Regions from separate parts of the Mesorhizobium sp. RIZ17 genome, predicted to be linked through region 1. Evidence: riboswitches for the same ligand, from Rfam matches in the RefSeq annotation. Region 1 holds a riboswitch; the other holds the start of a gene.
The links. A riboswitch is a leader RNA that binds a small molecule or an ion and turns the genes downstream of it on or off. The one in region 1 is predicted to bind cobalamin.
Positions count from the first base shown of each region.

Region 2: linked by a shared signal. The riboswitch ahead of bluB (5,6-dimethylbenzimidazole synthase) and the one ahead of metE (5-methyltetrahydropteroyltriglutamate--homocysteine S-methyltransferase) in region 1 are both predicted to bind cobalamin.

Region 1 is NZ_CP147861.1:3,239,893-3,246,980, reverse strand. It holds gene WDX12_RS15540 (OmpW/AlkL family protein) at 1-2, shown strand, start outside; gene WDX12_RS15535 (cytochrome P450 family protein) at 93-1,325, shown strand; partial or broken gene WDX12_RS15530 (cytochrome P450) at 1,292-1,584, shown strand; cobalamin riboswitch at 1,859-2,058, shown strand; gene metE (5-methyltetrahydropteroyltriglutamate--homocysteine S-methyltransferase) at 2,175-4,505, shown strand; gene WDX12_RS15520 (DUF982 domain-containing protein) at 5,210-5,458, opposite strand; gene WDX12_RS15515 (DUF982 domain-containing protein) at 5,731-6,033, opposite strand; gene WDX12_RS15510 (MucR family transcriptional regulator) at 6,279-6,743, shown strand; gene WDX12_RS15505 (cold-shock protein) at 7,001-7,088, opposite strand, start outside.
Region 2 is NZ_CP147861.1:4,149,730-4,156,817, forward strand. It holds gene ribB (3,4-dihydroxy-2-butanone-4-phosphate synthase) at 1-575, shown strand, start outside; gene WDX12_RS19780 (MFS transporter) at 845-2,065, opposite strand; gene WDX12_RS19785 (TetR/AcrR family transcriptional regulator) at 2,186-2,779, shown strand; gene WDX12_RS19790 (hypothetical protein) at 3,010-3,990, shown strand; gene bluB (5,6-dimethylbenzimidazole synthase) at 3,991-4,722, opposite strand; cobalamin riboswitch at 4,766-4,942, opposite strand; gene WDX12_RS19800 (histone deacetylase family protein) at 5,058-5,984, shown strand; gene WDX12_RS19805 (exodeoxyribonuclease VII small subunit) at 5,988-6,239, shown strand; gene WDX12_RS19810 (DUF2277 domain-containing protein) at 6,437-6,703, shown strand; gene WDX12_RS19815 (pirin family protein) at 6,713-7,088, shown strand, end outside.

The sequences.
Region 1 (7,088 bases):
GAGGACGAAGCACGGGGCACTTTTCGAAGTCCGCGCGCGGATCTTCCGTGCCGAGAAGTGGACCCGCGATGGTTCTTAAAGGAGTTGTTGGCATGCGCGTAGAAAACGATCATTGCGACGTGATCGGTGTGCCGGCCGCTCCCACGCAACTTGATCGTCTTTCTTCTGCGATTCTGCGGCAGGGGGGGATGGCGCGAGTGTCGCTGCCAGGCGATGTGGTGACCTGGGCGGCAGCCCGTCACCAGACGCTCAGGCAGATGCTTTCCGACCAGCGTTTCAACAAGGACTGGCGACAGTGGCGGGCGCTGCAGGACGGCGAGATTCCCGAGGATCATCCGCTGATCGGGATATGCAAAGTGGACAACATGACCACGGCGCACGGCGCCGATCACCGGCGCTTGCGCGGCCTGCTGTCCAGCAGCTTCGCGCCCAGTCGTATCGCCTTGCTGGCGCCACGGGTCGAACAATGCGTCGATCGACTCCTGGCCGAGATGGCGCAGCACGGCGGCAGTGCCGATCTGATGAGCGAGTTCGCCGCTCCGCTGCCCACCAACGTGATCGCCGAACTGTTCGGTTTGCCGGACGAACAGCGCGAAGAGATCGTCGCGCTCACCTACAGCCTGGCCAACACCTCCGCCACAGGCGAAGAGGTGCGACAGACGCGGCAGCGCATCCCGGAGTTCTTCCGTCGCCTGATCGCGCTCAAGCGGGGCCAGCTCGGCGATGATCTGGCTTCGGCCCTGATCGTCGCGCGTGACAAAGGCGAGCTCGTTTCCGACACCGAGCTCATCGACATGCTGTTCATGGTGCTCTCTGCGGGCTTCGTGACCACCGCCGGCGTCATCGGCAATGGCGTGCTGGCATTGCTGACGCATCCGCAGCAACTGCACTTGGTGCGCAGCGGCCAAGTTCCGTGGTCACAGGCGATCGAGGAGATCCTGCGCTGGGGCAGCTCAGCGGCCAATCTGCCGTTCCGCTATGCCACCCAGGACGTGGAGATCGACGGATGCCTGGTCCGCCGCGGCGATGCCGTCCTGATGGCGTTCCATGCGGCGAACCGGGACGAAAAGGCCTTCGGTCCCGGCGCCAACAGGTTCGATGTCACCCGGCGGCACAACCCGCATTTGTCATTCGGCGAGGGGCCGCATTCCTGCCTGGGCGCTGCGCTGGCGCGCCTGGAATTGCGCTGCGCCTTCCCCGCGCTGTTCGGGCGGCTGGAGGATCTGGCGCTGACCATCGCTGCGGAGGACGTCGTCTACATGCCGTCTTACGTCATTCGCTTCCCGCAGCGCCTGCCGGTCAGCTTCCGCCCTTCCGTCGCTTAGAGAGTGCGGCATTCACCCCGGATTCGGTGATTCTCGGTTCGCCGGGGTGGCTGGTCTCGCACGAGGGGGGCGAGCATGCCCGGTTACGCACGATCGTGGCGCCGGCCTTCAGCAATCGCAGGGTGAAGCTGCTCGCGCAGCAGGTCGAGGCGATCGCCGCGCAGTTGTTCGAGACGCTGGCGGCCCACCCCAGTCCGCCGACCTGAGGCGCCACCTCTCCTTTCCGCTTCCGGACATGGTTATCAGCGTGCTGATGGGCGAGTGCGCAAGCACGCTGAGCGAAGCCGAGCGGGAACAAGTACCGGGATTCCCGGCTGACCGTGACGACCTGGCCCGACTTTACGCCCTTTGAGCCCGGCGACCTCGATCTGATCCGGCGTCGCCGATGGGGACAAGGATCTCTCCGAGCCTGCACTGATAAGAGGCGGCATCGTAAGCGGCTTTGGGCGAAAGAGACCGATCAGCGCAAGGGCATTATTCGCATCATCACATAAACATCTCGTTATATGTATTGACAAGGAGCGAAGCTGCTGTGATTGTGCGCATGTCGTGGTTCTCCGCGCGGCACTGCTGTAGCGGAGCTAAGAGGGAAGCCGGTGCGATGCCGGCGCTGCCCCCGCAACTGTTAGCGGCGAGCCAAGCCCATTGGTGTCACTGAGGCGAACGGCCTCGGGAAGACGGGCAGAGGCTTTGACCCGCGAGCCAGGAGACCTGCCACGACGAACAACGTCCACGGGCGGGGTGTCTCGGTGGCCGCGGTAGCCTGGCTTCGTGCCGCCTGCTCGCGCGTTCCTTGTCCCCACGCCCCAACCATCGGGGTATGGCATGACTGTCTCTCAACACATTCCAGTGGCAACGCTCGGCGTGCCGCGTATCGGTCGACGGCGGGAACTCAAATTCGCGCTTGAAAGCTACTGGTCCGGAAAATCTCCCGCTGCCGACCTGCTCGCGACGGCGAAGGCGCTACGCGCCGCCAGTTGGAGGGAGCAGCACGATCGCGGCGTGTCGAAAATCCCCTCCAACGATTTCTCGCTTTATGACCATGTGCTCGACACCGTCGCCATGGTCGGCGCCGTGCCGGCACGATACACCTGGACTGACGGCGAGGTCCCACTCGATACCTATTTCGCAATGGCGCGCGGCAACCAAGATCAGGCCGCGGATTGTGGACATGCCGGTAACGAGCATGCGGCCAACGGGCATGGCCTTGCCGCGATGGAAATGACCAAATGGTTCGACACCAACTATCACTACATTGTGCCGGAACTCACGGACGATCAGAGCTTTGCCCTCTCGTCGGCGAAACCGGTCGATCATTTCCTCGAGGCCAAGGTGCTCGGCATCCACACGCGCCCGGTCCTGCTTGGACCGGTTACGTTTCTCAAGTTGGCGAAGTCACCTGAGGAAGGTTTCAACCCTATCGCGCTCCTGCCACGGCTGCTGCCCGTCTACGAGGAGCTCCTGCGGAGGCTGAAGCTCGCGGGAGCCGATTGGGTGCAGATCGATGAGCCGGCGCTCGTGGTCGATCTGGTTCCCAACGAACGGGATGCGCTCCAATTCGCCTACTGCCGGCTGTCAAAAGCAGCACCGGAGTTGAAGATCATGGTCGCTACCTATTTCGGATCGCTGGGAGACAATCTCGAGACCGCAATTTCTCTGCCCGTGGCGGGACTGCACGTCGATCTCGTGCGCGCTCCAGAGCAGTTGGAGACCGTCGGCCGGCTCGCGCAGAAGGAACTTGTGCTCTCGCTCGGGCTGATCGACGGCCGCAACGTCTGGCGCGCGAACCTGCCTGCCATACTTGACCGCATCAAGCCGATCGTCGCCGGCTGGCCGCTGGACCGCGTGGAGATCGCCCCGTCCTGCTCGATGCTGCATGTGCCGATCGACCTGGACATGGAGACGGCACTCGATGCGGACGTGAAATCGTGGCTCGCCTTCGCGGCGCAAAAAACCGACGAGCTGGTCGTGCTCGCCCGTGCCCTGGCTGAAGGCCGGGACGCGGTCGCCGCCGAACTAGAGGCGTCGGCTGAGGCTGCCGCCGCTCGCGCGACATCCGCGAAGGTGCATGATCCGCTCGTCGAAGGCCGGGTCGCCAGCATCAAGGTCGCCATGTCGCGCCGGAAGAGCGCATTCGACGTGCGCTCCAAGCTTCAGGCCGACACGTTTGGTTTGCCTTTCTTCCCCACCACGACGATCGGCTCCTTCCCGCAAACAGCCGAGGTTCGCAAGGCGCGGGCAGCTCATGCCAAGGGCGAGCTGAGTTACGTCGACTACGAGGCGTTCCTGAAGAAAGAGATTGAAGCCGCCGTTCGCTGGCAAGAAGAGATCGGACTCGACGTGCTGGTCCACGGCGAATTCGAGCGCAACGATATGGTGCAGTATTTCGCCGAGCAGCTCTGCGGCTTCGTCTTCACGCAACACGGGTGGGTGCAGAGCTATGGCTCGCGCTTTGTGCGACCCCCGATCATCATTGGCGATGTGTCGCGACAAAATCCGATGACACTACACTGGTGGCGATACGCCCAGTCGCTGACGCCGAAGCCGGTGAAGGGCATGCTTACCGGCCCGGTGACGATCCTCAACTGGTCCTTCGTCCGGGACGACCTTCCGCGCTCAGCCGTCTGCCGCCAGGTCGCGCTCGCCATTCGCGATGAAGTGAGCGACCTCGAAAAGGCCGGCGCCAGGATGATCCAGATCGACGAAGCCGCACTGCGCGAGGGCTTGCCGCTTCGTGAGGCCGACTGGGAAACCTATCTCGACTGGGCCGTCGAATGCTTCCGGCTGGCTTCAACGGCGGTTGGCGATGCGACCCAGATTCACACCCATATGTGCTACTCCGAGTTCGGCGACATCGTGGACGCGATTGCTGCAATGGATGCCGATGTGATCTCCATTGAAACCTCGCGCTCGCAGATGGAACTGCTCGATACGCTGCGAACCTTCAAGTATCCGAACGAGATCGGTCCCGGCGTCTATGACATTCACTCGCCGCGGGTCCCGGAAGTGGGCGAAATTTCCAACCTCATCATGCTTGCGCGCGAGCGATTGTCGGATGGCCAACTGTGGGTGAATCCCGACTGCGGTCTCAAAACGCGCAGGTGGGAGGAGGTCCGCCCTGCCCTGGTGAACATGGTGGCTGCGGCACGCGCAATTCGGGAAAAAGCGCAGACGGCGTAGGGCTCGGTGCCACTCGCCGGCGGTGAGCGGCAACGCCACACACCGGGCATCCTTGGGGGAGTCTATCCGGCGCGCCCAAGGCAATCGCGCTGCCGGTGACGAAGCGCCTCGGCAAGCTTGGCCTGGCCGCGGCCCTTGTTACGACGCGTCGAAGTCAGCTTTCCAGACGCCGCCGTTGGCTGGCGATCGAAGGAGGCTTGGCCTCAAATGAGCCGGCCAGAAACGAGGCGGCTCACCGCCAGCCAGTTTCGGATTATTCCGTATTGGGATAATCCAGTATCACTATCGTCTCCCCGACCTTGATCGCCGAAACCCCGTTCCCGACCATCGGGAGAGGCATCGGCGATCACGCGGCGCCGGTCTGCGGAGCGTGTTCCGGGAAACCGGATACAGGGCTAAGCTGGGGAAGGTTCAAACGGCACTTCTGGAGACTATTGAGGCGGCATCGACGCTCTGCCATCTGCAGCGGGCCAATTCCCGCTCGATGGCTCCGTCTGCCTCTGGCTGCAATCACCATCACCGCGACGGCGAAGCCGAGCGGCCGCAGCTGGCTGGCGGACCCCTTGTGTTTTGATGGTGAAGATCCGGCGCCGGACCAGGAAAGCCATCGCGGAAAGTGCGGGGTTGGCTTGCTCCTGGCGTGATCGGACCGCGCCCAATCGCGACGCGCAGATGGCCGAGATTCATGAGCGGCGTCCTAAATCTCAATCGCTGCGCAAAATGCGTGCTTCGAGCGCAGCTGCGACGAAAGCTCGTCTAGCGGCTGGTGGATGGGTCTTACCGCGTAACACCTGCAGACAGGTGTCCATCGCTATCCTGCGTTTATCGGTCTCATGATGCAGATCCCGCAGCAAGATAGCGGCCGCGTCGTTGACGTCGAACACGATACGCTCCGAGCTGCGGCGGCTAACCTGAACAACGACTGGCCTCTCAAATCTGATCAACCCGGTCATCCCCCTCCTCCACAGCCACTACGCGGCAAACAGCCCGGGTCGCATTTCTTAACTCAGCCAAACGCGACCGCTGCACCTGCGCCATTGAGCCTGGCCATTGGCGGGCAAGCGATCGCCATGAGGCGCGTCCGGCCATGGTCAGCTTGCGTGCCGATCTGCGGTTGTGCAGTCGATGGTGAGGAACTGCTTCTCATTCGCGTGGTCTAGCTGTGAAACCTGGACATAGTGCACTGTTTGACGCGCCTCGCCGGTCTCAAATATGTCGTCGATGTCTACACCTGCACTTTTCCACTGCCCGATCTGCAGGCGGCGATCCACTGCATCGCGGAGGTTGAATCTTCCAAGATGGCGACCCGCTTCGCAAAGCCGAAAAAGGCATTGCGCGCCGTGCTTACCGGCTTGCGCCCATCGTACGCATCGTAGCATGCCCTCAGGGCGGCTTCGTGGATCATGTCTCTGCGATCTTCCGGCCATTCATTGAGAAAATCGATTGCATCCGCAAGGCCGGCAATCTCTTGGATGATGTGCGTTGCGCGCTTCACAAAAAGGGGGCTGCTGAAAGCCTCAGCGTTCATTGGTTTCTCCCAACTTTCCAAATAGCCAATTTGCATGAAGATGCGCCCGCATCGACACGGCGACCATGGCACAATGTGTTGTCAGGGCGATGACGGTTCAAGCGGAAGATCCGTGACGGCGACCGGGCGTGCAGCGATCCGCCAACACATCATGCAATGGCTTTGGTTGCCATCAAACGCGGTCGTCACTATTAAGCTACGAGATGATTCTTACCCGGCTACTCTAATTCCGCAGGAGCGTTTTCATGACCGAAGAAACCGAGAGCAAAGCCGACAACCTCATCGAACTCACCGCCCACGTCGTCTCAGCCTATGTTTCGAACAATCCGGTTCCCGTCAGTGAACTGCCTGGGCTGATCGGCCAGGTCCACATCGCATTGAAAGCCACTGCTGGTGGTGCCGCACCAGAAAAGTCGGAAGCTCTCAAGCCTGCCGTACCGATCAGAAAATCGGTTACACCCGATTACATTGTCAGCCTTGAGGACGGTAAGAAGTTCAAGTCGCTCAAGCGTCACCTGGCGACCCACTATGGCCTTACACCCGACGAATATCGCGCGAAATGGGAGCTGCCGGCGGACTATCCCATGGTGGCGCCGAACTACGCTGCGGCGCGCTCGGCATTGGCCAAGACCATGGGTCTGGGCCGCAAGCCGAAGGAACCGGAAACGCCGGCACCTGCCAAGCGTGCCCGCAAGAAAGCGGCAGCCTGACCGCACTTTTTCAGGATGGGCTAAGCGGATCAGGCATCATTTCGCAGTCGCGAGATAAAATTTGTGCGTTGCAATATCCGCGGCGATCGGTATGATCATGGTGTCGGCCATCTACTCCTCCCAGATGTGGCCCCGACGCTGAATGGGGCGCACCTCCTCCCGCGTCTCGTTCTAAATCGAGCCCGCTGCCACCTCCTCCCGGTAGCGGGCTTTTTCTTTGTCTGAGGCGCGATTTCGGTAGGCCAACGCATTTGGCTCTAAGCGAGGCGAATGCTCCGAACTTCCAGGCCTTTCTTGCCCTGCCCGCATTGGACAAACACCTTCTGACCCTCCATCAGCATGCTG
Region 2 (7,088 bases), 910 kb from region 1:
GCGGCCCGGAAGTGCAGGCTTTCGCGGAACAACACGGCCTGAAGCAGGTTTCGGTCGCCGACCTCATCGCCTACCGTCAGCGCAAGGAAACGCTGGTCGAACGCGTCGCCTGCTCCGACATCGACACGCCCGGCGGCAAGGCGCAGGTCTTCACCTACACGCTGCCCTGGGATTCCATGCACCATGTCGCGGTCGTCTTCGGCGATATCCGCGACGGCGAGGACGTGCCGGTGCGCCTGCATTCCGAAGATGTCGTCACTGACGTCTTCGGCACCAGCCACCGGCTCGACGGCATCATGACGGCGATGGGCGAGCGCCGGCGCGGCGTCATCGTCTATCTGCGCGAGGGGTCCGTCGGCGTCGCCCACCAGGAGCGCAATCGGCCGCAGAGCGGCGACCGCGAGGACCACGAGGAAGCCCGCCGCCGCGAGAATGAGTGGCGCGAGATCGGCCTCGGCGCCCAGATCCTCAAGGACTTGGGCATCTCCTCGATCAACCTGATCGCCTCGCGCGAGCGCCACTATGTCGGTCTCGAGGGGTTTGGCATCCACATCGCCAAGACCGAAATTTTGTAGCTCGCTGAACCCCCGCGACGTCGTCATCCACGGGCGGAGCAAGGAGCGAAGCGCCGCGCGCAGACCCGAGGATCCATGCCGTGACTTCGAAGCGCCGCGACGGTTCAGAATTCTGCTCCGCTGCGCTCTACGATCGAGGTAACGGAATGGATCCTCGGGTCTGCGCTCCGCTTCGCGTCGCTCCGCCCGTGGATGACGAAGTCATAGAGGCTACGGCCAACTTCCAACCTCTGCGATGATCAACGGATGGCTGGCCACGCTTTTGGCCGTCACTGCGCCGGGATCACCGCCTCGCCTCTGTCCACGTCGCAATCGTCCGTCGCCAACCGGCGTTGCCCGGCGAGCACGGTGGCCAGCGCGATCGCGCCTGCCGCCACCGACACCCAGAACCCGCTCTGCGGACCGAAACTGTCAACCATCCAGCCGGCGGCGAAGGAGCCGAGCGCTATGCCGATGCCGATGCCGGTGGTCACCCAGGTGACGCCTTCGGTGAGCATCGCCGGCGGCACGTGGCGTTCGATCAGGCCGAAAGCGGTGATGAAGGTCGGCGAGATCGCGACGCCGCTCACGAACACCGCGAGCGCCAGCGTCGGCACAGTGTCGGCGAAAAGCAGCGGCAGCGTGGTGAGCGCGATCACGCTGACTGCGACAGCCAGTTGCCGTTGCAGCGGCGCCTTCAGGCTGAGCGCGCCGACGACGATGCCGAGCACGAAGGATCCCAGAGCGTAGACGCCGATGACGAGGCTTGCTGCCTCAGGCTGGCCGAGCGCCTTGGTGATGGCGACGGTGGTGACTTCCGTGGTGGCGAAGGTCGCGCCGACGAAGATCAGCGCGAAGGTGATGATCTGCACTGGCCGCAGGCGGATCGCCGAACCGGTGGCCCCATGTTCCGCCGGGCGGATGGGTGGTTCGGACGAACGCTGCAGCAGGAATGCCGCCGTGCCGAGCGCGAGCAGCAACGTGCTGACCACCATGCCGGCTTCGGGAAACAGCGCCGCGCTCAAGCCCACCGACAGCGAGGCGCCTGCGACATAGACCAGTTCGTCCGCCGCCGATTCGAAGGCGAAGGCGGTGTTGAGCTCGGGACGATCGCGAAAGATCTCGGTCCAGCGTGCCCTGACCAATGCCGGGATGCTGGGCATGGCGGCGGCAAGCAGAGCGGAAAGGAACAAGGTCCAGGCCGGCCAGTGTTGGTTGGCCGCGACGATCAGTGTCGCGAAGGAAATGACCGAGACGAGCGTCATCGGCGCGGCGATCGCCGTCTGGCCGCGCCGGTCGACCAGCCGCGACACCTGCGGCGACAGGAAGGCGTTGACCAGCGCGTAGGTGGCCGAGACGGCGCCGGCCAGCCAGTATTCGCCATGCGTCTGCGACAGCATCGCCACGATGCCGATCGGCGCCATGGCGATCGGCAGCCGCGCGATGAAGGCGGCCGCGGCGAAGCCTTTCGTGCCGGGAGCCCGAAAGATGTCCGAATAAGGGTTTCGCATGGTCTTGCTCCTCGACAACATAACATATCGCAACTACATACGCTGCGTATGAAAGTCAGATAGTTCATACGCAGCGTATGTCAATTGGCATACGGAACGTATGTAAATAGAGCCAGAGCCATGCACAGACCGCGCAAGGAGATGATCGCCGAGACGCGCGCCAAGCTGATCGCGGCCGCTCGCCATGCTTTCGGCACGGTCGGCTATGCCGAGTCCTCGATGGACGATTTCACTGCGTCTGCCGGGCTGACCCGCGGCGCGCTCTACCATCATTTCGGCGACAAGAAGGGGCTGCTGCAGGCGGTGATCGCCGAGATCGACGGCGAAATGGCCGTGCGGGTGAACGAGGTGGCGTCGAAAGCGCCGACCCGCTGGCAGCATTTCGTCGACGAATGCACCACCTATATCGAGATGGCGCTGGAGCCGGAAATCCAGCGCATCATGTTCCGCGACGGCCCGGCGGTGCTCGGCGACCCGGCGCAATGGCCCAATGCCAGTGCCTGCATCGCCTCGATGACCAACCATCTGACGAAGCTGCAGGACGATGGCGTGGTCGTTCCGGAGCTTGATCCCGAGACGACCGCACTGCTGATCAACGGCGCCAGCAGCCAGGCCGCGCAGCGTATCGCCAATTCCGGTGACCCCGAAGCGACGTCGAAGAAGGCGATCGCGGCGTTCAAGCAACTGCTCGAAGGCTTGCGCAGAAAAACTTGACGGCACGTTTGGCTGACCAAGCCGCCGGGTTGTGCACTGGTTTCAAGCCCTCGCAACCCTGCCGTGATTGACAATCGATCGGGTGAGCGCATCCTCCCCAGCCATTCTCTTACAGCGCCGCGCGTTCTTTGAACGCGCAAAGGACGCTGTAAAACTTGATTTGGCGCATGATCCTTTTCCGAAAATCGATTCCGATTTTCGGGGTCATGCGCGGGTGGGAGAGTCGGGGCATGTGGGACTTCAGCATCGCCAGGTCGGTGTCCATCATGATGCGGACATGGCCGTTCATCGTCTTTCGCATGATCGTCTATTTCGGCATCACGGTCGCCTACATCATGGCGACCGGAACCGGCGCCAGCGTCGGCTACGGCGTCGGCCACATCTCGACCGACCCGGACGGACCGACGTCTTTCGCGCTCTGGGGCGGCGTGGTCGGCTTCGGCATCGTCTCGATCGCCGTCTACTGGATCCGCGAATACATTCTCTATGTGCTCAAGGCCGGTCATATCGCCGTCATGGTGCATCTGATCGACGGTCATGACGTTCCCGACGGCCAAGGGCAGATCGCCTATGCGAAGGAAGTGGTCACCCAGCGTTTCGCCGAGGCCAACATCCTTTTCGTCGTTGACCAGTTGGTCAAGGGCGCGATCCGCGCCATCACCGGCCTGATCGGCGGCATCGCCGCCTTCCTGCCCATTCCGGGCCTGAGCGGCCTCGTCAGCTTCATCAACACGGTGATCCGCATCTCGCTGACCTATGTCGACGAGATCATCCTCGGCTACAACATCCGCATCAATTCGAATTCGCCCTTCGAGACGGCGCGGCAAGGCGTCGTGCTTTACGCTCAGAACGGCAAGCACATGGTCAAGAACGCCGTCTGGCTAGCGGTGATCATGTGGGGCGTGTCCTTCGTCATCTTCCTGTTGATGCTGGCGCCCGCCGCCGCGATCCTCTGGGTCATGCCGGGACAGTTGGCCGGCTGGGCCTTCGTGCTGGCGATCGTGTTTGCCTGGGCCTTCAAGGCGGCCTTCATCGAGCCCTTCGCCATCGCCTCGCTGATGCAGGTCTATTTCGAAGCCATCGAAGGCCAGACGCCCAATCCCGAATGGGACCGCCGGCTCGCCGAGGCCTCGTCCAAGTTCAGGGAACTGCGCGACAAGGCGCTGGGCTCCTTCGGCGGCTCGCGCTGGGATACGCCTCGGGCCGCTTGATCACGGCTTCGGCGGGCTCCCAAGCCTCGCAATCGCCGATTTGAGCGGCGCTTCGCCGGCGCCGCGAAACGTCTCGCTCATCACCAGCTCCGGCAGCGGCAGGCGCTTGCCCCAGCCATGCGCCTCGAGGTCCGGTTTCGGCGCGAATTGCGACACGCGGCCGACGCACAGATAGGCGATCGGCGTGACATGCTCCGGGATCGACAAGAGCTGCTTCAGCGCCTCGGTCTCGATGATGCTGACCCAGCCGACGCCGACACCTTCCGCCCGCGCCGCCAGCCAGAAATTCTGCACCGCGCAGACGGTGCTGTAGAGATCCATCTCGGGGTTGTGCCAGCGCCCGAGCGGAGAGTCTTTCGAGCGCTGCCGGTCGCAGGTGATGCACAGGTTGAGCGCGCTTTCGCAGATGCCTTCGAGCTTCAGCTTGCGGTAGAGCGCCTGCCGTTCCGCCTCGATCGCCGGCAGTTCCTGTTCGCGCGCGGCGAGGAACAGATCGCGCACCTGCCGCCGCCTTGCCGCGTCGCGGATGACGATGAAGTTCCACGGCTGCATGTAGCCCACCGACGGCGCGTGATGGGCCGCGGTGATCAGCCGCGCCAGCACGCTGTCATCGAGATCGTCGGAGACAAAATGGCTGCGCACGTCACGCCTGGTGAACATCGCCCTGTAGACCGCGTCGCGCGCCAATTGGTCAAAGTCGTCGCCGCTCGTGGCGATCGCTGCTGCCGTCATCGCTTTTCCCCTTGCGATAAGCAGTCTCCCGCCTGACCAAGCGGAAAACCATGTCTGCCAGGCCGGTCTTCTGGCTCGGGATCGTCCCGCACCGGCGCCTTCCCGTCATCGACAGTGGCTCTTGCCGGCGCGGTCCCCCTCACAGCGTTGGGCACGCCACGGAGTTCAACCGTGTTCCCGATTCTCCCGCGTCGCGGGCACCAGGCAGCGACGAGACCTTACCGCGAAGCTTGCGCTGCGCCAATGGTGCCAGCGACACGGGTTGGCGCAATTTTCCCCAGCCATTCGGCTTTCAAACATGGTCATCCGTGCCGCCGGTGCCTAGATTAGGCGCCATGGCCACCCGTCTCTACACGCACCCGATCTTCCTGGAACATCTTACGCCGCCCGGACATCCCGAGCGGCCCGACCGCCTGCGCGCCATCGAGCGTGTGCTCGACGACGAGGCTTTTTCGGCGCTCGACCGCGTCAAGGCGCCCGAAGGCGACGAGAAAACCATCCTCTATGCGCACCCCGAGGATTTCGTCGAGCGCGTGCGCGCGGCGATCCCTGAGAACGGCATCGTCTCGATCGACGCCGATACCAGCGCCAGCCCGAAAAGCTGGCAGGCCGCGGTGACGGCCATCGGGGGCGCCAACGCCGCGGTCGACGACGTCTTCGAAGGCCGCGCCGCCAATGTCTTCGTCGCCGCGCGTCCGCCGGGCCACCATGCTGAAAAGACCACCGCGATGGGCTTTTGCCTGTTCAACACGGCCGCGATCGCTGCCCGCTACGCGCAGAAGAAGCACCAGGCCGAGCGCGTCGCCATCGTCGACTGGGACGTCCACCACGGCAACGGCACCCAGGACATTTTTTGGGACGACCCGTCGGTGCTCTATTGCTCGACGCACCAGATGCCGCTTTATCCCGGCACCGGCGCGAAGAGCGAGACCGGCGCCGGCAACATCGTCAACGCGCCGCTCGCGCCGCAGACCGGCAGCGACCTGTTCCGCGATGCCTTCCTGTCACGCGTGCTGCCCTCCATCGATGCGTTCGCGCCGGACCTCATCATCATCTCCGCCGGCTTCGACGCGCACCACCGCGATCCGCTGGCCGAGATCAACCTGACCGAGGACGATTTCGACTGGGCGACCGGCCAGCTGATGGAGCGCGCCGGGCGCCACAGCTCCAACAGGCTCGTCAGCCTGCTGGAAGGCGGCTACGATCTGCAGGGACTGGCATTTTCAGTCGCCGCCCATGTCGGGCGGCTGATGAAGGGATAGGGTATGGCAGTGGAAGGCAATGAGGACGTCAAGGCGATGAGCTTCGAGCAGGCGCTCGACGCGCTGGAGAAGATCGTCGACGATCTGGAGCGCGGAGACGTCCCGCTCGACCAGTCGATCAGGATCTACGAGCGCGGCGAGGCGCTGAAGGCGCACTGCGACCGGCTGCTGAAGGCCGCCGAGGACAAGGTCGAGAAGATCAGGCTGTCGCGCGACGGCAAGCCGGTAGGAACGGAGCCGCTGGACGCGGACTGAGGTGTATTGATATTCAGGTGAGGCCGGCCTGCAAATGGCAACTCCCTGCGCTTCCGATGCTCACGTACTTCAAGTACGCTCCGCTCCGGCTCTCGGAAGCCACCATTTTCGGCTCGGCCTGACCTGAATCTCAACACACCTCGGTGCATGATCTCAGACCGGGCAGGGGCAGAGCAAGCAGGTAAGGAGTTCAAGCCATGTGCCGCAACATCAAGACCCTGGCCAATTTCGAACCGCCGGCGACCAATGACGAAGTGCATGATGCTGCGCTTCAGTTCGTGCGCAAGCTCAGCGGCTCGACCAAGCCGTCCAAGCGCAACGAACATGCCTTCCACCATGCGGTGGAGGCGATCGCCGCGATCGCGCGCGAATTGATCGACTCGCTCGAAACCAGCCAGGAACCGCGCAACCGCGAGGAAGAGGCCGCCAAGGCGAAAGCCAGGTCGGCGCTGCGCTTCGCCTGAGGGACGGTCATGAGCTTCTTTCCGGGAAACGATCCTGAGCCCGGCGATGCCTTCGCCTGCGACCAGATCGAGCTGATGGTGGTTCCGAACGCCAAGGATATCGGCGGTTTCGAGGTGCGCCGGGCCTTGCCGACGGCAAAGCGCCGTCTGGTCGGGCCGTTCATCTTCTTCGACCGCATGGGACCGGCCATCCTGCGCGCCGGTCATGCGCTCGACGTGCGCCCGCATCCGCATATCGGGCTTTCCACCGTCACCTACCTGTTCGACGGCAAGATCAGGCACCGCGACTCGCTCGGTACCGAAATGGTGATCGCGCCCGGCGACGTTAACCTGATGACCGCCGGACGCGGCATCGTTCATTCCGAGCGCACGCCACAGGAACTGC